One region of the Rothia sp. HMSC068F09 genome, then DNA from elsewhere that is predicted to be linked to it. Evidence: predicted binding sites of a transcription regulator. Region 1 holds the regulator's gene; the other holds the start of a gene.
The links. Region 1 encodes LexA, which represses DNA repair genes until DNA is damaged. Its sites were predicted from a motif close to TCGAACANNTGTTCGA; they were not measured.
Positions count from the first base shown of each region.

Region 2: ruvA (Holliday junction branch migration protein RuvA) is a predicted target of LexA. The motif match lies at 3,263-3,278, and genes of this name have one in related genera.

Region 1 covers NZ_KV810419.1:307,157-320,984, reverse strand. Annotated here, with positions in the region: gene HMPREF2874_RS03515 (type 1 glutamine amidotransferase family protein) at 1-683, opposite strand, end outside; gene HMPREF2874_RS09500 (LysM peptidoglycan-binding domain-containing protein) at 776-1,120, opposite strand; gene lexA (transcriptional repressor LexA) at 2,063-2,725, shown strand; gene HMPREF2874_RS03500 (ATP-dependent DNA helicase) at 2,997-5,063, opposite strand; gene hflX (GTPase HflX) at 5,076-6,755, opposite strand; gene HMPREF2874_RS03490 (class I SAM-dependent methyltransferase) at 6,953-7,576, shown strand; gene dapF (diaminopimelate epimerase) at 7,751-8,686, opposite strand; gene miaA (tRNA (adenosine(37)-N6)-dimethylallyltransferase MiaA) at 8,784-9,704, opposite strand; gene miaB (tRNA (N6-isopentenyl adenosine(37)-C2)-methylthiotransferase MiaB) at 9,790-11,304, opposite strand; gene HMPREF2874_RS03470 (hemin ABC transporter substrate-binding protein) at 11,340-12,785, shown strand; gene HMPREF2874_RS03465 (regulatory protein RecX) at 12,934-13,828, opposite strand, start outside.
Region 2 covers NZ_KV810418.1:84,469-90,101, reverse strand. Annotated here, with positions in the region: gene secD (protein translocase subunit SecD) at 1-542, opposite strand, end outside; gene yajC (preprotein translocase subunit YajC) at 653-1,027, opposite strand; gene ruvB (Holliday junction branch migration DNA helicase RuvB) at 1,335-2,321, opposite strand; gene ruvA (Holliday junction branch migration protein RuvA) at 2,521-3,141, opposite strand; gene ruvC (crossover junction endodeoxyribonuclease RuvC) at 3,351-4,007, opposite strand; gene HMPREF2874_RS02175 (YebC/PmpR family DNA-binding transcriptional regulator) at 4,279-5,037, opposite strand; gene HMPREF2874_RS02170 (type 1 glutamine amidotransferase) at 5,185-5,633, opposite strand, start outside.

The DNA of each region.
Region 1 (13,828 bases):
ACCGCGAGGGACGCAACCCAGCGGCGCATAAACTTAGCACCCAGCTCACCGGATACGACCGGGCAGAACTGCACCGCGGTCAGCGGGCCGTTCTCCACCGCGGCAATATAGGGAGGTTCGGTTACCGTCCAGCTCACCGCGGGAGGAGCGATATAGTCAATGCTCTGGTCAAAGACCCACTCAAAAACACCGTGCTCGGACTTGAAACGGGCCTCGCCCTCAATATCTTTGAGCAGTCGGCTGTCGGTCGAGGGGGACACCGCGGAGGAGCCGGGCACCAGGCCCCTGGAGGAAAGCTCCACGCTCTCGCCGGGCCACTCCCCCATACCCTGAACCTGCACGCTGCCCAGCTGCAGGTGGTTCACCGCGACGGATTCAAAAAGACAGCTCAGGGCGGCACCGGCCGCGAGCACCGGACGGCCACCGGCCACACGGCGCCCAATCACGCGCTCAGCGTCCTTGGCTTTTAGCTCGTCGAACGCCTCAAGGGAACCGGCAGGACCGGCAACCACCATGCCGTCAGCCTCGCGGAGCTGATGCGGGTCAGCGGTGACGATGACCTCCGCGCCCGAATCCCGAAGAAGTTTTACCATGTCACCGTGAGTTCCGGGATCCCCCAGAACGGCGACCACGGGGCGCGGTGAGGAGACCGCGTCCTGATGGGATTGAGAGGGTGTTGACATCGCGTGCTCCTTGAGTAGTGCGGTAGGCGGCTCGTAGCCGATTCATGATCCGCTGACGAGCGAGCCGAAGCTCCCAACCTCGACAGCTTTGACTAGTGGCGCGGCTTGGGAACCTCGAGGCGCTGACCGGCGTCGACAGCGGTGCTCGTCAGCGAGTTCATCTCCATGATACGCACCACGGTATCACGGACATCACCGCCGGGGTTCACCGACTGGGCGATGTCCCACAGCGTCTCGCCGTGCTTAACGGTCACCGTGGCTTGGGTGGCCGATGCGTTCTCAACACGGGGGCCGAGGGAAGGGCCGAGGAATGTAATGGCGCCCAGCACTACGAGCGCGGCCAGAGTCAGCAGGGGCAGCCCCTTGAAATTGCGCAGGGGGTTGAAACGTTCCAGGCGAGACGACAGGGAGCGAAGACCCGAGATAGCAGAAGGCACAAGGCCCGCACGGCGGGAAGACGATTCCCTCCCCTGCCCGGAAGGGTGCCCCGAAACGGAGCGTTCATTCACCGGAGCGGAGGGGGCTGCTGGCCGAGTAGCCGCCGCTGTGGGAGAGACACGGTGGACGGGCGCCGGATAGGCAGAAGGCTGAGGAGCGGATGCGCGACGGGAGGAGCCTCGAGCGATGCGCGCGGACTGCCGTGCGTGCGCGGGGTGAAGTACCACCAAACCTTCCGGAAGGGTAGCAGACGCAGAGGCACGGTGAGGGGCCAAAGAAGCTGCGGTCATAATTGTGGTTCCTTTCTCTCAAGCTCACTCCCGCGGTGACCCGCCGGGGTGAACGGTGCCGGCTCTCTCGAGACTCGGCGGGTGAGTTGAGTGTGGTTGTTCGTGCCCTCGACCCGACACGTCGGGTCAAGGAATGTTCGGGGTTTTGTCTCGTAGACGCACTCCCCAGAACTCCCTTTCGGCATAAGGAAGGTCATTCGGTTTCTCGTTCGAATACTCTCGAACATTCGACGACTCTCTTCCAGACCCTCAAGGCAGAATGAGTATTCGAATTACAGGAAGAATACCCCGTTTACACCCCGAAAATCGGGAGGGTTTTCTACTGTATCCGAATCCGTGTTCTAAAGTCTAGCAGATACATACTAAAAATTCCTCCGGTTTCGAAGAAAAAATCTAGTATATTTGTTTGAATTTGTCGGTAGAGTGTTCTACACTTGTGTCAAGAGATGTTCCACACGCTCGTGATGAGTTCCATCATGGCGGGGCGTTACTCGCGACGGATTTAGAATCTGATCCACCCCTGACGAGATAAGGGGCATGTTTCACCTATGCCGTGCGATATACGTCACCGTATGACGAACACGTGGACAACCCATCCGTGCTCCGCCAAAGGTACAGCTGCCTTCGGCGGCACAGACCAAAGGAAGAGATATGGCAACAGCACCCCGCCCGGCGCTGACCGCGCGCCAGCAGAAGATTCTTGACGCGATCCGCACCGAGATTGAACAGAAGGGCTATCCGCCGTCCATGCGCCAGATTGGCGATATGGTGGGTCTTGCGTCTCTCTCTTCGGTCACCCATCAGCTTGGCCGACTCGAAAACATGGGATACATTCGCCGCGATCCCAAGCTCCCGCGTGCCATCGAGGTGCTCGACGAAAACGGCGCCGGTATGCACACTCCCCTGCCTGAGCTTCCGAACTTTGAGGTTGGCGAGGACGACCTCGTACCCGTCCCCCTCGTCGGTCGCATTGCCGCGGGCGGGCCCATCACCGCTGAGCAGTCCGTTGAGGATGTGCTCGCCCTGCCGCGCCAGCTGGTCGGCAACGGCAAGCTCTTTATGCTCAAGGTCAAGGGCGATTCCATGATTGACGCTGCCATCTGCGATGGCGACTGGGTCGTCGTGCGTGAGCAGCACACCGCCGACAACGGCGACATTGTGGCCGCCCTGCTGGACGACGAGGCCACCGTGAAGGTCTTCCGCCAGGTTGATGGCCACACCTGGCTCATGCCGCGCAACGCAAGCTACGAACCGATTATGGGTGACCGCGCCACCGTCATGGGCAAGGTTGTTTCGGTATTGCGTAGTCTCTAATCCCCGCTCTCCGCGAGAGCATCATGGGGTGCTACATCGCCCGGCGACAACGCCTCGATTTGGTAGCTACATCCTTTGAGACTTCAGCGCTCCTGAATCTCCTAACAGGAAAACCTAACGGTTGAGCCTAACGAACAAAGAGAAAAGCCCCCGGCACTCGCAAGTTTGCGAGTGCCGGGGGCTTTTCTCTGACTCTACGGGGAAGTAGCCCTGCGGGGGGAAAACACGCCCGCTCAATCCACGATGGCCCGCTCAGCACACGGTAGACGGGCTACCTGTCGATGGATTCCGAGAGACGGGCCAGCGCACCCACCACGGCCTGCTTATTCTGGGTGGGCCACATCGGCGGCATGGCCCTCATCAGGTAGCCGCCGTAGCGCTTCGTTGCGAGTCGCGAATCCAGAACCGCCACGACCCCACGGTCATTCACCGAACGAATCAGGCGACCCGCGCCCTGCGCCATGCGGATAGCCGCGTGATGCGCAGAGACGGCCATGAACCCGTTACCGCGGTGACGGTTCACCGACTCCGTGCGGGCCTGCGCAATCGGATCGTCCGGTCGCGGGAACGGGATACGATCCATCACCACCAGACGGCAGGAGTCTCCGGGGACGTCAACGCCCTGCCACAGGCTCATCGTTCCGAATAGGCACGAGTCAACATCCTCGCTAAACTCCTCCACCAGGGCCTTCAGCGAGGATTCACCCTGCAGAAGAATATTCAGATCGCTGTGCTCACGCATATACTCTGCGGCACGCTCGGCGGCACGCTTCGAGGAGAACAGACCCAGGGCACCTCCCTCGGACGCCTCGCACAGCTCGCGAAGTCGCTCCAGCTGGCCCTCGTGCACGCCAAATCCCGGGGGCTTCAGATCCCCGGCTACGTATATGATGCCCTGCTTGCGGTAGTCGAAGGGCGAACCCACATCGATGCTCGTCCAGCGGGGAGCCCCCTCCCCCTGCAAGCCCAGGGCGCCGGCGGCCACATCGAAGGAGTCGCCCACCGTCAGGGTCGCGCTCGTTAGGATTACGGTGCGGTCGGCAAACAGACCGTCGCGCAGCTGCAGGCCAACGCTCAGCGGGGCGATATTCAGGGTCGCCGGGTCGGTATCGGAGGCGGCCACGTAGCGGCCGTTCTCCCAGCCGCCCTGACGCGAAACCCACAGCACATCCTGCTCAGCCGAAGCCTCCAGGATGCGGTTGCTCACCTCGTGCACCTCCGAGACGCGGGAACGGGCCATCTGCAGGCCGGCGTCGGCCTCTTGTCCGTCGGGTTTCGTATCGGAGAGCGCGGCGCGGGCCGCATCGTTCACCGCGGACAGGGCCGTGAGCAGACGACCGTCGAGGCCGTTGAGCAGCCCTTCGGGCAGGCCCTCCAGTGCGGTTTCCAGGGTTCCGGTGGCCATCTCCAGGGCCCCGGAATCGGCCTTAGAGTGTTTCTTCACGCCTCGAGCGGCGCGGCGAACCATCGCAACGGTCAGCGATCCGGAAACCGCACCGGTCACTCGGTCCACCAGCTCGTGGGCCTCGTCGATGATGACGGTCTCGTGCTCGGGCAGAACCTTCATGCCCTCGAAAGCGTTAATGGCCAGCAGGGCGTGATTCGTGATGACGATATCTGCCTCGGCGGCACGACTACGCGCCATCTCGCTAAAGCACTCCTCCACCAGCGGGCAGCGGCGGCCCAGACATTCGGCCGCGCTCACCGAGACCTGAGCCCACGCGCGATCGGACACGCCGGGCTTGAGCTCGTCGCGGTCGCCGGTCTCCGTGCGGTCAGCCCACTCGCGCAGGCGCACGACTTCCTCGCCCACGCGGGAGGTCGAAGAAGGCATATCGAAGAGGGCATCCTGTTCCTCTTCGGGGTAGCCGCCCTCGAGCTTGTGCAGGCACAGGTAGTTGTTGCGGCCCTTGAGCAGGGCCACCTGCGCCTGCGACTCCGGGCGCGGCTCCAGTGCTTGCAGAAGACGCGGAATATCGCGGTTCACGATCTGCGCCTGCAGGGCCAGGGTCGCGGTAGCCACCACGATGGGCTGGTCGGACTCCCCCACGCGAGCGAGAGCCGGAACCAGGTAGCCCAGAGACTTACCGGTGCCGGTGCCGGCCTGCACGAGCAGATGTCGTTGCAGTTCGAGGGCCTGCGCCACGTGCGCCGCCATCGTGCGCTGACCTTCACGTTTCTGCCCGCCCGTGGCCTCCACAACCTCGTCGAGCAGGTTCAGGGCATCCTTCGCACCGGGCAGGGTCTCAAGCTCCTGCCCGGTGAACCGGGTACCGTCGGGTGCAGTCCCGGAGGCGTTTTTGGGCGCGCTAGTGCGTCCCGTCGTCTTCTGCGTCACGTTAACCGGATCCTAGCGAGTCTCGGCGGTATCAGCTTCGGCGGTGAGGGCGCGGGCCTCGGCCAGCTCCTCCTCCAGAACCTCCAGCAGGTCGCCCTCCAGCACGTACTCGGCCAGGTCCGAGGCGACGTCCTCGCGGACCAGCGCCGTCACGAAGGTGCCGTCCGATACAAAATCGGTGCTCTTAATCTCGGCGTCCCACTCGTGCAGGCGCGAAATAATCTCGCCGTGGTTGTAGGGAATCAGCAGCTTGACTTCAATCGAGGGGCGGGGAATCGTGTCCGCAATCTTCTGCTTAAGCTCCTCGATGCCCTCTCCGGTACGCGCCGACACGATGACGTGCTCGGGCTCGCGCTGGCGCATCCGCTCCAGCACGAACGGGTCGGCGGCGTCCGCCTTATTCAACACAATGATTTCGGGGATGTGGCGAGCGTCCACCTCGGCAAAGACCTCGCGGACGGCGCGAATCTGGCCCTCCGGGTCGGGGTGGGAGGCATCCACCACGTGCAGAATCACGTCGGCGTCGGCAACCTCCTCCAGGGTGGAGCGGAACGCCTCCACCAGCTGGGTCGGCAGCGAGCGCACGAAACCCACCGTGTCGGAGAGGGTGTAGCCGATGCCGTCGGGGGTCTGCGCCTTGCGCACGGTCGGGTCCAGGGTTGCGAACAGGGCGTTCTCCACGAGCACGCCCGCATCGGTCAGACGGTTCAGCAGGGAGGACTTGCCGGCGTTCGTGTAGCCGGCAATAGCCACCGAGGGCACGCGGTTGCGGCGGCGGTTCAGGCGCTTCGTCTCGCGGGCCGGGGCCATCGCGGCGATTTCACGCTTGAGCTTGGCCATGCGGGCGCGCAGGCGGCGGCGATCCATCTCAATCTTGGTCTCACCGGGACCGCGCGAGCCGATACCCTCACCGGAGGCGGCACGGCCACCGGCCTGACGGGACAGGGAGGCACCCCAACCGCGCAGACGCGGCAGCATGTACTCCAGCTGGGCCAGCTCGACCTGAGCCTTACCCTCGCGGGACTTAGCGTGCTGTGCAAAGATGTCGAGAATCAGGGCGGTGCGGTCGATGACCTTCACCTTGACGATATCCTCGAGGGCGCGGCGCTGGGAGGGGGCCAGCTCGGAGTCGACAATCACTGTGTCGGCGCCGGTGGCCTCCACGATGTCCTTGAGCTCCAGGGCCTTGCCGGAGCCGAGGAAGGTGCCCGGGTCCGGCTTGAGGCGGCGCTGAACCAGGCCGTCCAGCACCTCGGAGCCGGCGGTCTCGGCCAGCGCGGCCAGCTCACGCAGGGAGTTTTCGGCGTCCTCGACGGTGCCTTCGGTCCACAGGCCGGCCAGCACCACGCGTTCCAGGCGCAGCTGACGGTACTCGACCTCGGTGACGTCCTCCAGCTCGGTGGAAAGGTTAGCTACTCGGCGCAGGGCGCGGCGCTCGGCGAGGTCTTCCTGATCTCCATCGAACTCGGAGTGCTCACGCTGAACATCGGAAATTTCACGCGCGCGGGTGTCGAGCACGCGGCGGCTACCGCGCGTCGGCGCGCTCTCGTGATGCGCGGTGCCCGCGGCATCGTAGGTGGTCAGTGAGGAGGCGGACTGGGAGCGGCCCAGAACGCGGTCCACGGTGCGGCGCAGCTGCTCGTCGCTCGGCAGCTTCTCGGCCTCAGATACGGAATTATTCTTAGAAGTCATACGCCTTCCATTCTACCGCCGTTGCCCCGCTCGGGTAGGGGGTTTGGTCACCTGTGCGCTCAGGGCGTGCAGGCGGGCACAGCACCGTTCGGACCAGGAGCGCTGGGCCGTGCGGGCCAGGAGCGTCAGGCGGGATCGGGACGCCGTTCTGCCCCCGGGAACCGGGCCGGTGCGGGCCTCCCGGTACACTGGATAGCATGAGCGAGCAGCATTACTTTTCTGAGACCCCCGAGACGGAGTTCAAGCCCCGCCCCGTGCAGGTGGAGCTGGCAGGCCGCAAGGTCACCGTCACCACCGCCAACGGCATCTTCAGCCCATCCGGCATCGATAAGGGCACGGCCATCCTGCTTCAGGAGGCCCCCGAACCCCGCGGCGAGCGCCTCCTCGATATCGGTTGCGGTTGGGGCCCCATCACCCTGACCCTGGCGATGCTCGCCCCGCAGGCTCAGGTGCACGCCGTGGACGTCAACTCCCGCTCTATCAGCCTGACCGAGCGCAACGCCGCCGCGCTCGGGCTGCCGAACGTCACCGTGGGACCCCCCGACTCGGTGGATCCCGAACTGCGCTTTGACACCATCTGGTCGAACCCGCCGATTCGCGTGGGCAAGGAGGTTCTGCACGAAATTCTGCTGACTTGGCTGCCGCGCCTGGCCCCCGAGGGGGACGCGTACCTGGTGGTGCAGAAGAACCTCGGCTCCGACTCGCTGCAGAAGTGGCTGGATGCGAAGCTGGAGGAGCTGTACCCCGGCGAGTTTGAGGTGTCGCGCTACGCAACGGCGAAGGGCTTCCGTATTCTGCTGGTGCACCGCCACGGGGCCTAAACCGCCCGGCGAAAGCCACCCGGCTAAAACCGCCCGGCGGAGGTCGCCAACCGTTTAAGATATTGCGGCGGCGGGTGTTTTCTGAAAGAATCTCAGAAAACACCCGCCGCTTTTCTATATTAAATCTCTGCGCGCTCAGGCCGTGTTCCGGGCGCAGTACCTTAGCTCGTTCCCCTAGCGCAGCACCACGGTCGAAACCATCTGCGCCGGGCCGGCCAGCACCACGTGCTCGAGGTCGTCCGGGCCGAGCACGAAGGTGACGGCCAGGGTACCGCCGGGCACGTGCACGAGCCATTCGTCCGGCGCCTCCTCGCCGCCCCAGAATCGGGTGGCTGCGGCGGCCGCGCAGGCGCCGGTACCGCAGGAGAGGGTCTCGCCCACGCCGCGTTCGTGCACGCGCATCCGGATAGCGCCCACGTGGGTGCTGCCGTCATTTTCCAGGTCGACCGGCACCACGAATTCGACGTTCGTGCCATCTGCGGGTGCCGGGTTAACCTGCGGCTGGCTGTACAGGTCCAGGCCGTCCAGCTTGCCCTCGGAGCCGAGCATGACCACAGTGTGCGGGTTGCCCATCGAGATGGACAGGCCGGCGCGCGGGGTCTTCAGGCCGCGGGCGGACACCAGGCAGTCCTCGCCTCCCTCGCGGGCGGCATCACCGTGGATGAAGCTCCAGGGGCCCATGTCGACGGCGTAGCCTTCCTCGGTGCGGGCGACGGTCTTCACGCCGGCGCGTGTGGCAATCTGCACGGTCTGGCCGACCTCAAGCTCGATCAGGCCCTCGGTGCGCAGGTAGTCCACGAAGGCGCGCACGCCGTTGCCACACATCTCGGCGATGGAGCCGTCACCGTTGCGGTAGTCCATGAACCACACGGCGTCGGGGTATTCCTCGAGGAGCTTCTGGCCGCCGCGGGAAGAGGTGCTTCGGGCAGCGCGAATGAAGCCGTCCGCGCCGATACCGAAGTGGCGATCGCAGGCGCGGGCGACCAGGTCGGGGGTGAGGGCAATCTCTGCCTTTTCATCCGTCACGAAGATGAAATCGTTGCCGGTGCCGTGACCCTTGGTGAGGGTCAATCCTGCCAGCTCGCCCCAGGTGGAGGGGTTCTCGCTCATATGCTGTCCTTAAACGTTGGGGGCCTGTCCGTTTATGATTTTACCGTGCCGACCGACTCGACGGGGTATCGGTTCGGCGGCAGCTCGTTATTGTGGCTTATCGGGTGCTTTCGCGGATGATGGCTTCCGCATCGTCGGCAAGGGTGGGTGAGAGCGCATCCAGCCAGTGCACGCGAGGGTCCGCACGGAACCAGGTCAGCTGGCGGCGCGCAAACTGGCGGGTGGCAATCGTCGTGTCCTCAATCGCCTGCTCCACGCCGTAGTCTTCGTCCTCAAGGGCGCGGGCAAACTGCGCGTAACCAATCGCGCGGGAGGCGGTCTTACCCTCCTGCAAACCCTGCGCATTCAGGGCGCGTACCTCGTCCAGCAGGCCGCGCTCGTGCATGAGCTCCACACGGCGGTGCAGACGCTCGTGCAGCAGGGCACGGTCCATATCCAAACCAATCTGAATACTCTCGGTCACGTACTCGCGCACCGGCATGAACGCCGAGAACGGGCGGCCCGTCACCTCGAACACTTCCAGAGCACGAATAATGCGGCGTTCATCCTTCACACGCGCAGCCGACTCCGGGTCAACCTCCGCCAGGCGGGCGTGCAAAACACCGATACCCTCGGTACGTGCCTGCTCCTCCAGACGCTCGCGCACCCGCGCATCCGTGCCGGGGAACTCCAGCTTATCCAGGGCGGCACGCACATACAGGCCGGACCCACCCACCAGAATCGGGTAGCGGCCACGGGCACGAATCTGCTCGATCAGCTCACGGCTACGCTCCTGAAACTCCGCTACGGACGCCTCATCCCGCACGTCCATGATGTCCAGCAGGTGGTGCGGAACACCGCGCATCTCCTCCGCGGTGACCTTCGCGGTACCAATATCCATACCCCGGTAGAACTGCATGGAGTCAGCGTTAATGCACTCGCCATTCAGGCGCAGAGCCAACTCAATCGCGAGCGCACTCTTACCGGTGCCGGTCGGGCCCACAATAGCGATAACGGGCAGGGTTTCGGAGATAGTCATGCGCCCCATTCTACCGGTTCCCACTGCCCCACTCGCGGTGAGGATGAGGACCCGAAGAACGGGGCGCACGATTCGTTATGAAAGATTAGGGGCGCAGGCCGATGGTCGGCATGCCCAGGCCCACCGGCGCACCGGGAACCTGGGTGGTGCCGGTACCGCAGGAATCGGCCTGGGAGCGGTCCCACGCGTCGCCGGCGCGGGTGCGGCGCAGGCTGTACTGCTCGGCGGTCGGATCGGAAATCAGGTGGAAGGAGCCGGCCTCGGTAATCGGCACGGTCACCATGTCGCCGGGGCGGGGAGTCTCGCATCCCTCGGGCACCGAGAAGTGCACGAGGCGCTGGTCCGGGCCGCGACCCGAGAGGCGGTGGGTCTGCTCGGCCTTACGGCCGGCCTCCGCCACGACCATCAGCTCAACGGTCTTACCGAGCTGCTTGCGGTTCTCCTCGCCGGCGATGCGGTCCTGCAGGGCAATCAGACGCTCGTAGCGTTCCTGCACGACCTCCTTGGGAATCTGGTTCTCCATGGTCGCCGCCGGGGTGCCGGGGCGAATCGAGTACTGGAAGGTGAACGCGGAGGAGAAACGAGCCTGCTCCACAACCTTCAGGGTCTCCTGGAAGTCCTCCTCGGTCTCGCCGGGGAAGCCCACAATGATGTCGGTGGTAATCACGGCGTTCGGGATGCGCTCGCGCACCTTGTCCAGAATATTCAGGAACTTCTTGGAGCGGTAGGAACGGCGCATGTCCTTGAGCACCTTGTCGGAACCGGACTGCAGCGGCATGTGCAGCACGGGCATGACGTTCGGGGTTTCGGCCATCGCGTCGATCACGTCGTCGGTAAACATGGCCGGGTGCGGGGAGGTGAAGCGCACGCGCTCCAGGCCCTCAATTTCGCCGCAGGCGCGCAGCAACTTGGAGAACGCCTGACGGTCGCCGAACTCCACGCCGTAGGAGTTCACGTTCTGGCCCAGCAGGGTCACCTCGATAGCGCCGTCGTCGACCAGCGCCTGAACCTCGGCGAGCACGTCGCCGGGGCGGCGGTCCTTCTCCTTACCGCGCAGGGAGGGCACGATGCAGAAGGTGCAGGTGTTGTTGCAGCCCACGGAGATAGAAACCCAGCCCGAGTACACGTGATCGCGCTTGGTCGGCAGGGTCGAGGGGAACACCTCGAGGGATTCGAGCAGCTCGGCCTGCGCCTCGTGGTTGTGGCGGGCACGTTCCAGCAGCGCCGGCAGGGAACCGATATTGTGGGTACCGAAAACGACGTCCACCCAGGGTGCCTTCTCGATGATGGCGTCTTGATCCTTCTGCGCCAGGCAGCCGCCCACGGCAATCTGCATGCCCTCATGGCGGCGCTTGACGGGGGCCAGCTGGCCAAGGTTACCGTAGAGGCGGTTGGCGGCGTTTTCGCGCACCGCGCAGGTATTGAAAACAACCAGGTCGGGTTCGACGCCCTCCTCAGCGCGAACGTAGCCGTTAGCTTCGAGCAGACCCGACATTCGTTCGGAGTCGTGCACGTTCATCTGGCAGCCGAAAGTGCGCACTTCGTAGGTGCGGGGGCTGGTTTCGGTGGTCTGGGCGGAATCGCTGAGGGTCGAAGTCATGCCCTATAGGGTATCCGATGGGGGATAATGGCTCTATGCAGGTTTCCCTTAGTAGTAACTTTTCGCGTTTTTCACCGAACGATTCTTCTGACTCTTCCGATGCCCCCGCGCAGCAGGCGGAGGCTCCCGAGGTGCTAAACCCGGAGGAGGTCGCCCCCGAGGCCGGGCGCTCCCCTAGCGCCGTGGCCGGCTCTACCGACGATGCTCTCATCGAGGAGGCCATCGCCCTCTACACCCCCGTGCCGCCCCAGGCGAGCGCAGACTCCGCCGCGATGCGCCGCAACTTCTCGCGCATGTTGGCCTGGGCGAAGGGCCTGGAGCAATCCGGCGACCGCGACCTTGCGAGCGTACGGATTCTGGGCACCGGCATGCGCTCGGTCGTGGTGCGTGTGAACTTTGAGGCAGCCGACCCCGCGGAGGCCGCTGAGGCCCTGCCGTCCTCCCTGATTCTTAAGCGCTACCGCCGCAAGGATTCCACGCAGAACGCCGGCGGCTTCGGCTACCTGCGCGAACGCTACGGCCTACCGGCCCTCAACGAGCAGGTGCCCGGGCTCTTCCCGCGGTTCTACGGTGCCGATGCCGAGCTGCGGGTCATCGCGCTCGAGGATGTAAGCGCCGGAACCGCCGAGGGTGAGCAGTACTCGGTCGCCCACGCCCTGACGGAGGGCACCGAGGAGCAGGCCCTGAACGCGCTGGATTACTACGTGGGGGCCTACCGTTCGCTGGCGCGCGCCGGCATCATGGGCGAGGCCGTGGAAAGCTACCGTGCGAACCTGGCCCGCGCCGACCGTAAGGCGCAGTTCCCCGGGGCCATCGCCTCCCCGGCGCTGGCCGAGCGTGGCCTCAAGCGAATTTACGGCGTGGACGAGCAGGAGCACCCCGAGAACCACGAGGGTTTCGAGCTTCCCCAGGACCTCGAATCGCGCAGCACTCTGCCGCCCGCCGTGGAGGAGCTCTCCTTCCGCTTCCGCCGCGTGGTGCAGCCCTTCTTCACCAAGCGTCCGCCCGTTCCCGAGCAGTTCAAGCTCAACCGCGGACGCGTCTACATGCTGTCCTCGGGTGATTTTTCACCGCAGAACGTGCTCATCGGCCCGGCCGAGGACGCACCGGTGCGCATCGTGGACGCTGAGGGCACCTGCCTGCATCACCGCGGCTTCCCCTTCGTCGAGGCCATGCTGGGCTTCCCCTCGTCGCCGGAATACCCGCGCTACCGGGTGGACCGCCAGCGAGCCCTGCCTGCGCTGTACTCCGCGCTCTTCGACGATGCTCCGCTCGAGGCGCACCTGGCCGAGGATCTCGCGGTGTGCACCGCGGTCACGGTGTGCGTGCTCGTGGAGCTCTACTCCGCTTCCCCGCGTGCGGCCCTGCTCCCGATGATTCGCCGCGAGGGCGCGCAGCTGATGCGCCTGCTCCTGCAGATTTCGGGTTCGCAGGATGCAACCCTGGCCGAATGTGCCGAGCGTCTGGACTCACCCGAGTAGGGAACGGCCATAGGCCTTCGACAGGGGGCTTTATAGGGTTTTAGGCTGAGCCCGCCACAGAGTATTTCTGAGGCGGGCTCACCCTTTTACTCGTCATAGCACCGAGCGTAGCTGCGCAGTCCTCCTGCCGGTTTCCAACCGCAGGCCCCTACCAGAGGTCGTCCTCCGCGCCGTAGGCGGCAAGCTCCTCGCGGATTACCGACATCGATACCGAGGAGGAGTAGCCGCGGCGCGCAAGCATCCCCAGCAGGCGGCGAGTGACCCTATCCTTTTCAGCTCGGTCGCTCAGATCCATGCCGGGGCGTAGCTTCTTGCGTACCAGCTCGGCGGCGTCCTCGCGCTCCTGCTCGTCGGTCCGCTGGGCCAGGGCGTTCTCCGCTTCTTCGCCGCGCACCCCGCGCTCGGCCAGCTCGCGGCGCAGCGCGGCGCGCGAGAGCTTCTTGGTGCGGCTCTTCTGCCGCACGAAGGTCTCGGCGTATTCGGCGTCGTCGATGAGCTTGGCAGCCTCGAACTTATCGAGCAGCGGCTCGATGAGCTCGGCTTCGAAGCCTTCTGACTGGAGCTTCTTGCGCAGCTGCCCCCTGGTCTTTGCCGAGTAGGCCAGCTGGTTGTACACGATGGTCTTGGCGCGGGTGTAGGGGTCGGCTTCCTCGGCGGCGCGGGCGGCGCGCACCTTCTGTTTCCAGGAGGGTCCCTGCCCGCTCATCCCGGCGGGGCCGTTCCCGCCGCTTCTCGGTGCGCGAGCCCCGGAGGCTTGAGAGGCTCGGGGCGCGGTCAGGCGTTTGCCGCTGCCGATGCCCTGAGCCTCCTCCTCGGCGATACCCCGAATAAAGGCTTCCTCGGCCGCGGTGAGCTTCTCGTTCAAGCCGCTTCCCTCCCTGAATAGGTTGCTCCCCGAACCGCGGCTCGAGGGGCTCTTACGGGTTTCCTCTTCCTCGCTCCGGGCCCCGAAGGCCGGTGCATAGGGCGAGCGCTTCTGCATCTTTTCCCGCTGCGCCGGGCTCATGCGACGGAATCCGCGCTTGTACTCGCTCGGCTTCTGC
Region 2 (5,633 bases), on a different contig from region 1:
GCCGCGGTGCAGTCCTTCGCCTCGTACTGCTTGTACAGGTCGGCGGTAATCCAGTTGCGGTCCGAACCGTCGGTCGGCTCGGCGGTCGGCTTGGGTAGCTTGTCGTCCGCGGTGCGGGATCCCTCGGCAACCGCGGCGCCTTCACCGGCCACCAGGACCGGGCGGAACGTCATATTTGCGGATGCCTGAATCAGCTGACGGGTCTCGGAGCTAATCGTGCCGGGAACCGAGACGACCACGTTGTTACCCGAGCCGAAGGAGGTGGTGACCTCCGCCTCAGACACGCCGGCGCCGTCAACGCGCTGACGAATAATCTCAACCGCCTGGTTCAGCTGCTCCTGGGTAACGTTCCCGTCCGATGATCCGTTGACCTTCGGGGAGAGAATCATCTGCGTACCACCCGAGAGGTCCAGGGCCAGTTTCGGTGCCCAGGAGCCTCCCGAGTAGGTGCTGCCGAAGATGCCGGCAGCCATCACAACCATGAGCAGGACCATCGAGAGGAGCGCCCCTCGCGCGGCTGCAAGCGGTGAACGCTTAGCCATAATGTTCCTTCTATGAGTATTTTCGTGTGTAGATTTGGTGTTCTACAGATTCCTTAGCGGACGCGAAAACCCGACGCCGAGTGCGCGGCGCCGGGTCGTTCGGTCTTAAGTTACTGGGCGGTCTTCGAGGAGTCCTCGGAGACGCCGCCTTCCGCGGGAGCCTGAGATTCCGCGGATGCCGGCTCGACGTCCTCGGTCAGGGGTGCGGCGGGGGCCTCGTCCTCAACAACGCTCATAATTGCGTTCAGCGCCACGGTGATAACAACGCCCTTAGCCAGCTCCAGCTGAATCTTATTGTCATCGAAATCGGTGCTGACGACGGTGCCGTAGAAGCCGGAACCGGTCATAACCTGAGTGCCGGGGACGAGAGACTGCTGCATTGCACGCAGTTCCTCCATCTGCTTACGCTGACGCTTCTGGGCGGAGAACATCATCCATGCCAGGAACGCCATCATGGCAATCATAATCAGGAGGTTAAAATCCATGGTCTCACTTTCACATCCGCACCCGCGCCGCTCACCGCGCGGGTTGAGCGTGCTAAAAGGCGTGGAATCGTAGATACAGTACGTATCCATCCTACGCGAGAGCAGGAGCTTTAGCGCACCGAACCAGCGTTTTTGTGAGGTTTACCTGAGTTTTATCCAGCCCGTGGCGTAATTTTTTGTCGCCGGCAGGGCTCGGCGACGCCGACAGAGCCTGCAGAAGAGTTGTTGCGAACGCGTAGAAGAGCCCGCGGGAGGGGCGATACCTCCCACGGGCTACTTGCTGTATGTCTTGGCCGGTGCGGCGGCTCTAGAGCTGAATCTCGGGGGCCTCCAGACCCAGGTGTTCCCAGGCCGCGGGTAGGGCCACGCGACCGCGCGGGGTGCGACCAATCAGGCCCTCGCGCACCAGGTAGGGCTCCGCCACTGTCTCCACGGTCTCGGTCTCCTCCCCCACCGCAATGGCGAGGGTGGACAGGCCAACCGGCCCACCGCCGAACTTGTGGATGAGCGATTCCAGCACGGCGCGGTCCAGGCGATCCAGGCCGCGCGAATCAACCTCGTACATGTCCAGGGCGGTCGCGGCATCACGCGCGTTGATGCGGTCCACGCCGTTCACCAGGGCCCAGTCGCGCACGCGGCGCAGCAGGCGGTTCGCAATACGGGGCGTGCCGCGGGAGCGACCCGCAATCTCGGTGAAGCCCTCGGAGGTAATCTGCATGTCCATCAGGCCGGCGCTACGGCGCAGCACCAGCTCCAGCTCCTCAACCGAGTAGAACTCCAGGTGACCGGTAAAGCCAAAGCGGTCGCGCAGAGGCCCGGGCAGCAGACCCGCGCGAGTTGTTGCGCCCACCAGGGTGAACTGCGGAAGCTCCAGCGGAATGGAGGTCGCGCCGGCACCCTTACCCACCACGATGTCCACACGGAAGTCTTCCATCGCCATGTAGAGCATTTCCTCGGCCGGGCGGCTCATGCGGTGAATCTCGTCGAGGAACAGCACCTCGCCGGGGGTCAGCGAAGACAGAATCGCCGCCAAATCCCCGGAATGTTGAATCGCGGGGCCGGAGGTGATGCGCAGGGGCGCGTCCATCTCGGCCGCAATAATCATGGCCAGGGTGGTCTTACCCAGGCCGGGCGGGCCCGAAAGCAGCACGTGATCGGCGCTGCGGCCGCGCATCTTCGAGGCCTCCAGCACGAGGGAAAGCTGCTGGCGCACGCGGCGCTGACCCACGAAGTCGTCTAGGGACTTGGGGCGCAGGGCCGCCTCAATCATCTTCTCTTCGGGCTCTTCTTCCATCGCGACCAGGCGCTGCGCGGGCGCACCCGGGACGCCGGGCACCTGACCGGGGAAATACCCGCCGGAAACCGGGGATGCCGCGGCCTGCGGATCGTAGGGGTTCTGGGTCATAAAATTCTTCTTTCGTGGAGTGAGTGAGGCGCAAGGTAACGGGCGCACCAAAATCGACCGGGGTCAGTCAAAGGCTCGGCGAGCGGCCCTAGTGGCGACCCACCGTGTTCTGCGTACCCAGGGATGCGAGCACGCCGCGCAGAGCCACGCCCACCGGCTCGCTCTCGGCGGCGGGATTGTGCTTCACGTACGCGTCGATGGCGGCGGAGGCGTCCTTCTCGCTCCAGCCCAGGGAGGTCAGCGCATCCAGCACCTGCGGCTTCCACACGATGCCCTGGCTCAGCGGCAGCTCATCGGTCTGGCCGTCGCTCAGAATCAGCTTGCCGGCAAGCTCCAGTACGATGCGGCGGGCACCCTTCGGGCCGATGCCCGGAACCTTCGTGAAGGCCTTGTCGTCACCGGTGGCCACGGCTCGCTCCACCTCCGCGGCGGTGTGCACGCTCAGCACCGCCAGGGCGATGCGAGGGCCGATGCCCGAGACCGAGAGCATCATGTCAAAGACCTCACGCTCGGCAGGCTCCGAAAAACCGTAGAGGGTCATGGATTCCTCGCGCACGATCATGGTGGTCAGCACGGTGGCCTCCTCCCCCGTGCGCAGCTTGGAGAGAGTGCGCGCGGTGGCGTGCACCAGCATGCCGAAACCATTAACGTCAATCACCGCGTGGTCAAGCCCCACCTGGGCCACGCGGCCGGTCAGCGATGCAATCATTCTCTCCACCTTTCAACGCCCCGCGCCGGGGCGAACGATACTGCACTCCCCCGCGGCCTGCTGTACCGCCGGCGCGCATCGGGGCCGGCGGGTGTGCCGCGGGAAGCTACTATCAGTATATTAGAATATTTCTTCTGAAATCAAGGGATATTCGAATTCTTTAGCGAATCCGGCTCTCGATACATTCGAAGGGTAACGAGTCGGAACCCTTAGCGGCGGGCCTTAGCCTCCGCTTCCATCCAGGCGCGCTGCGCGGGGGTCAGCGCACCCGCACGGCGAGCCTTCGCGGGCCGCGATCCCTGGTGCGTCTGCGTCTGCGCCGACATGTTAATACCCGAGCCGATGCCGCCACCGCGCCAGCCGTGACAGATGGCGATGGCCAGCGCATCGGCCGCGTCCGCGGGCTTCGGCATGGCGTTCAAGCCCAAAATGCGGGTCACCATGCGACCCACCGAGGCCTTATCCGCGCGACCGCTACCGGTCACCGCCGCCTTCACCTCGGAGGGCGTATGGAAGAACACCGGCACGCCGCGCATCGCCGCGGCAGAAATCACCGCGCCCGAGGCGTGCGCCGTACCAATCACCGTGTTCACCTGCTCCTGCGCAAAGACGCGCTCAATCGCCAGGGCGTCGGGCCGGTAGGTGTCCAGCCAATGCGAGGCCGCGTTGAAAATCCAGAGGATGCGCTGGTCCAGCGTGCGGGCCGGGTCGGTGCCCGCCACGCCCACATTCACGAAGTGCGCCTTGCGGTCCGCGGTCATGTCCAGCATTGAGAAGCCGCAGCGCGTGAGGCCGGGGTCCACGCCCATGATGCGGGTCGCCCCCGACACGCGGTCCACGGCGGCGACCGTATGGTTTTCGCGCATGCTATCGCGCGCGGCGGATGCAGCGTTCACGTGTGCTTTCCTTCCAAAGTTCGCGGGGTCTCAAAGTTCGCGGGGTCTTCACATGGTCTTCGCGGGGTAAGGTCTGCAATACCGCAGTCCGCGGGGCCGCCAGTCAGAGCACAGCCGGGCGTTTAGGTCGGGCGCCGACCGGCATAACGTTCAAAAGCCACCTCCCGCCGGGTCCACGCGCGGTGGACCGGCCGGGAAGTGGCTTCAGGGCACGCTCAAAAGTGGCGCGCTCGGGCGGTGACTACTCGGCTTCCAGCTGAGCAGCAACCTCGTCAGAGACGTTAGCGTTCGAGTAGACGTTCTGCACGTCGTCCAGTTCCTCGATAGCGTCTGCCAGCTTCAGGAACTTCTTGGCGCCCTCGGCGTCCAGGTCGACCTGCATGGTCGGGCGGAAGACCGGGTCGTCATTGTTGTACTCCAGGCCGGCCTCGTCCAGAGCCTTACGGATCTCGGGCAGGTCGGTTGCTGCGGAAACAACGGTGAAGATATCGCCCTCGTCCAGAACCTCTTCGGCACCGGCATCCAGAACGGCCATCAGAACGTCGTCCTCGGTCAGACCCTCGGTCTTGGTGACCTCGGCAACGCCCTTACGCTCAAACAGGAAGGCCACGGAACCCTGGTCAGCCATGGTGCCGCCGTTACGGGTCACGGCCAGGCGAACCTCAGACGCTGCACGGTTACGGTTATCGGTCAGACACTCGATGTACAGGGCGGTACCCTGCGGGCCGCGTGCCTCGTACATGATTTCGGTGTAGTCGATGGTCTCACCGGTCAGGCCGGCGCCACGCTTGATAGCGCGGTCAATGTTGTCGTTGGGGACGGAGTTCTTCTTCGCCTTCGACACAGCAAGGTCAAGAGCGGGGTTACCGGCGATATCGGCGCCACCCATACGTGCCGCAACCTCAATAGCCTTAATGAACTTCGCGAAAGCCTTCGCGCGCTTGGCGTCGATAGCGGCCTTCTTGTGCTTAGTAGTCGCCCATTTAGAGTGACCGGACATTCGTATCTCCCTTAGTCAAAACCTCTGCGCGGGCACGGCGAAACGTTCCGCGCACTGTACTATAACTCAATCAACTATACCGTAGCGGAGGCGCGCACCACCTCTTAGAGTGCACGCCAGCGCCCGGAATAGCACGTCAGTGAACCGCTAGCGGGGGCGAGACGCGGCCGAGGCGCGCGCCTTCTCCACCAGCGAGTCGTCAATCGCGTTCGGCGTGAACTCGCCGAAGCGACGAATCGCGGCCTGCTCAATCAGGTAGTCCGCAATCTTCGGGTTCTTCGGCAGCAGCGAGCCGTGCAGGTAGGTGCCGATGACGTTGTGCACGCGTGCACCCTCGTAAGAGTCCGTCACGTTGTTGCCCTCGCCCTTGGTCACGGTGGCCAGCGGGGTGCATCCGGAACCCAGGTAGGTCAGGCCCGAGTGGTTCTCAAAACCGATGACGGTGCCGAACTTCTCGGACTCCTCCACGATGTTGCCAATCAGGCGTTCGTCGCCGCCGACCGTGTGCGCATCGAAGATGTTGATGCCCTTGAGCACCTCGCCCTCGCGGGTGCGGAACTCCTTGCCGAACAGCTGGTACAGGCCGCAGATGACGA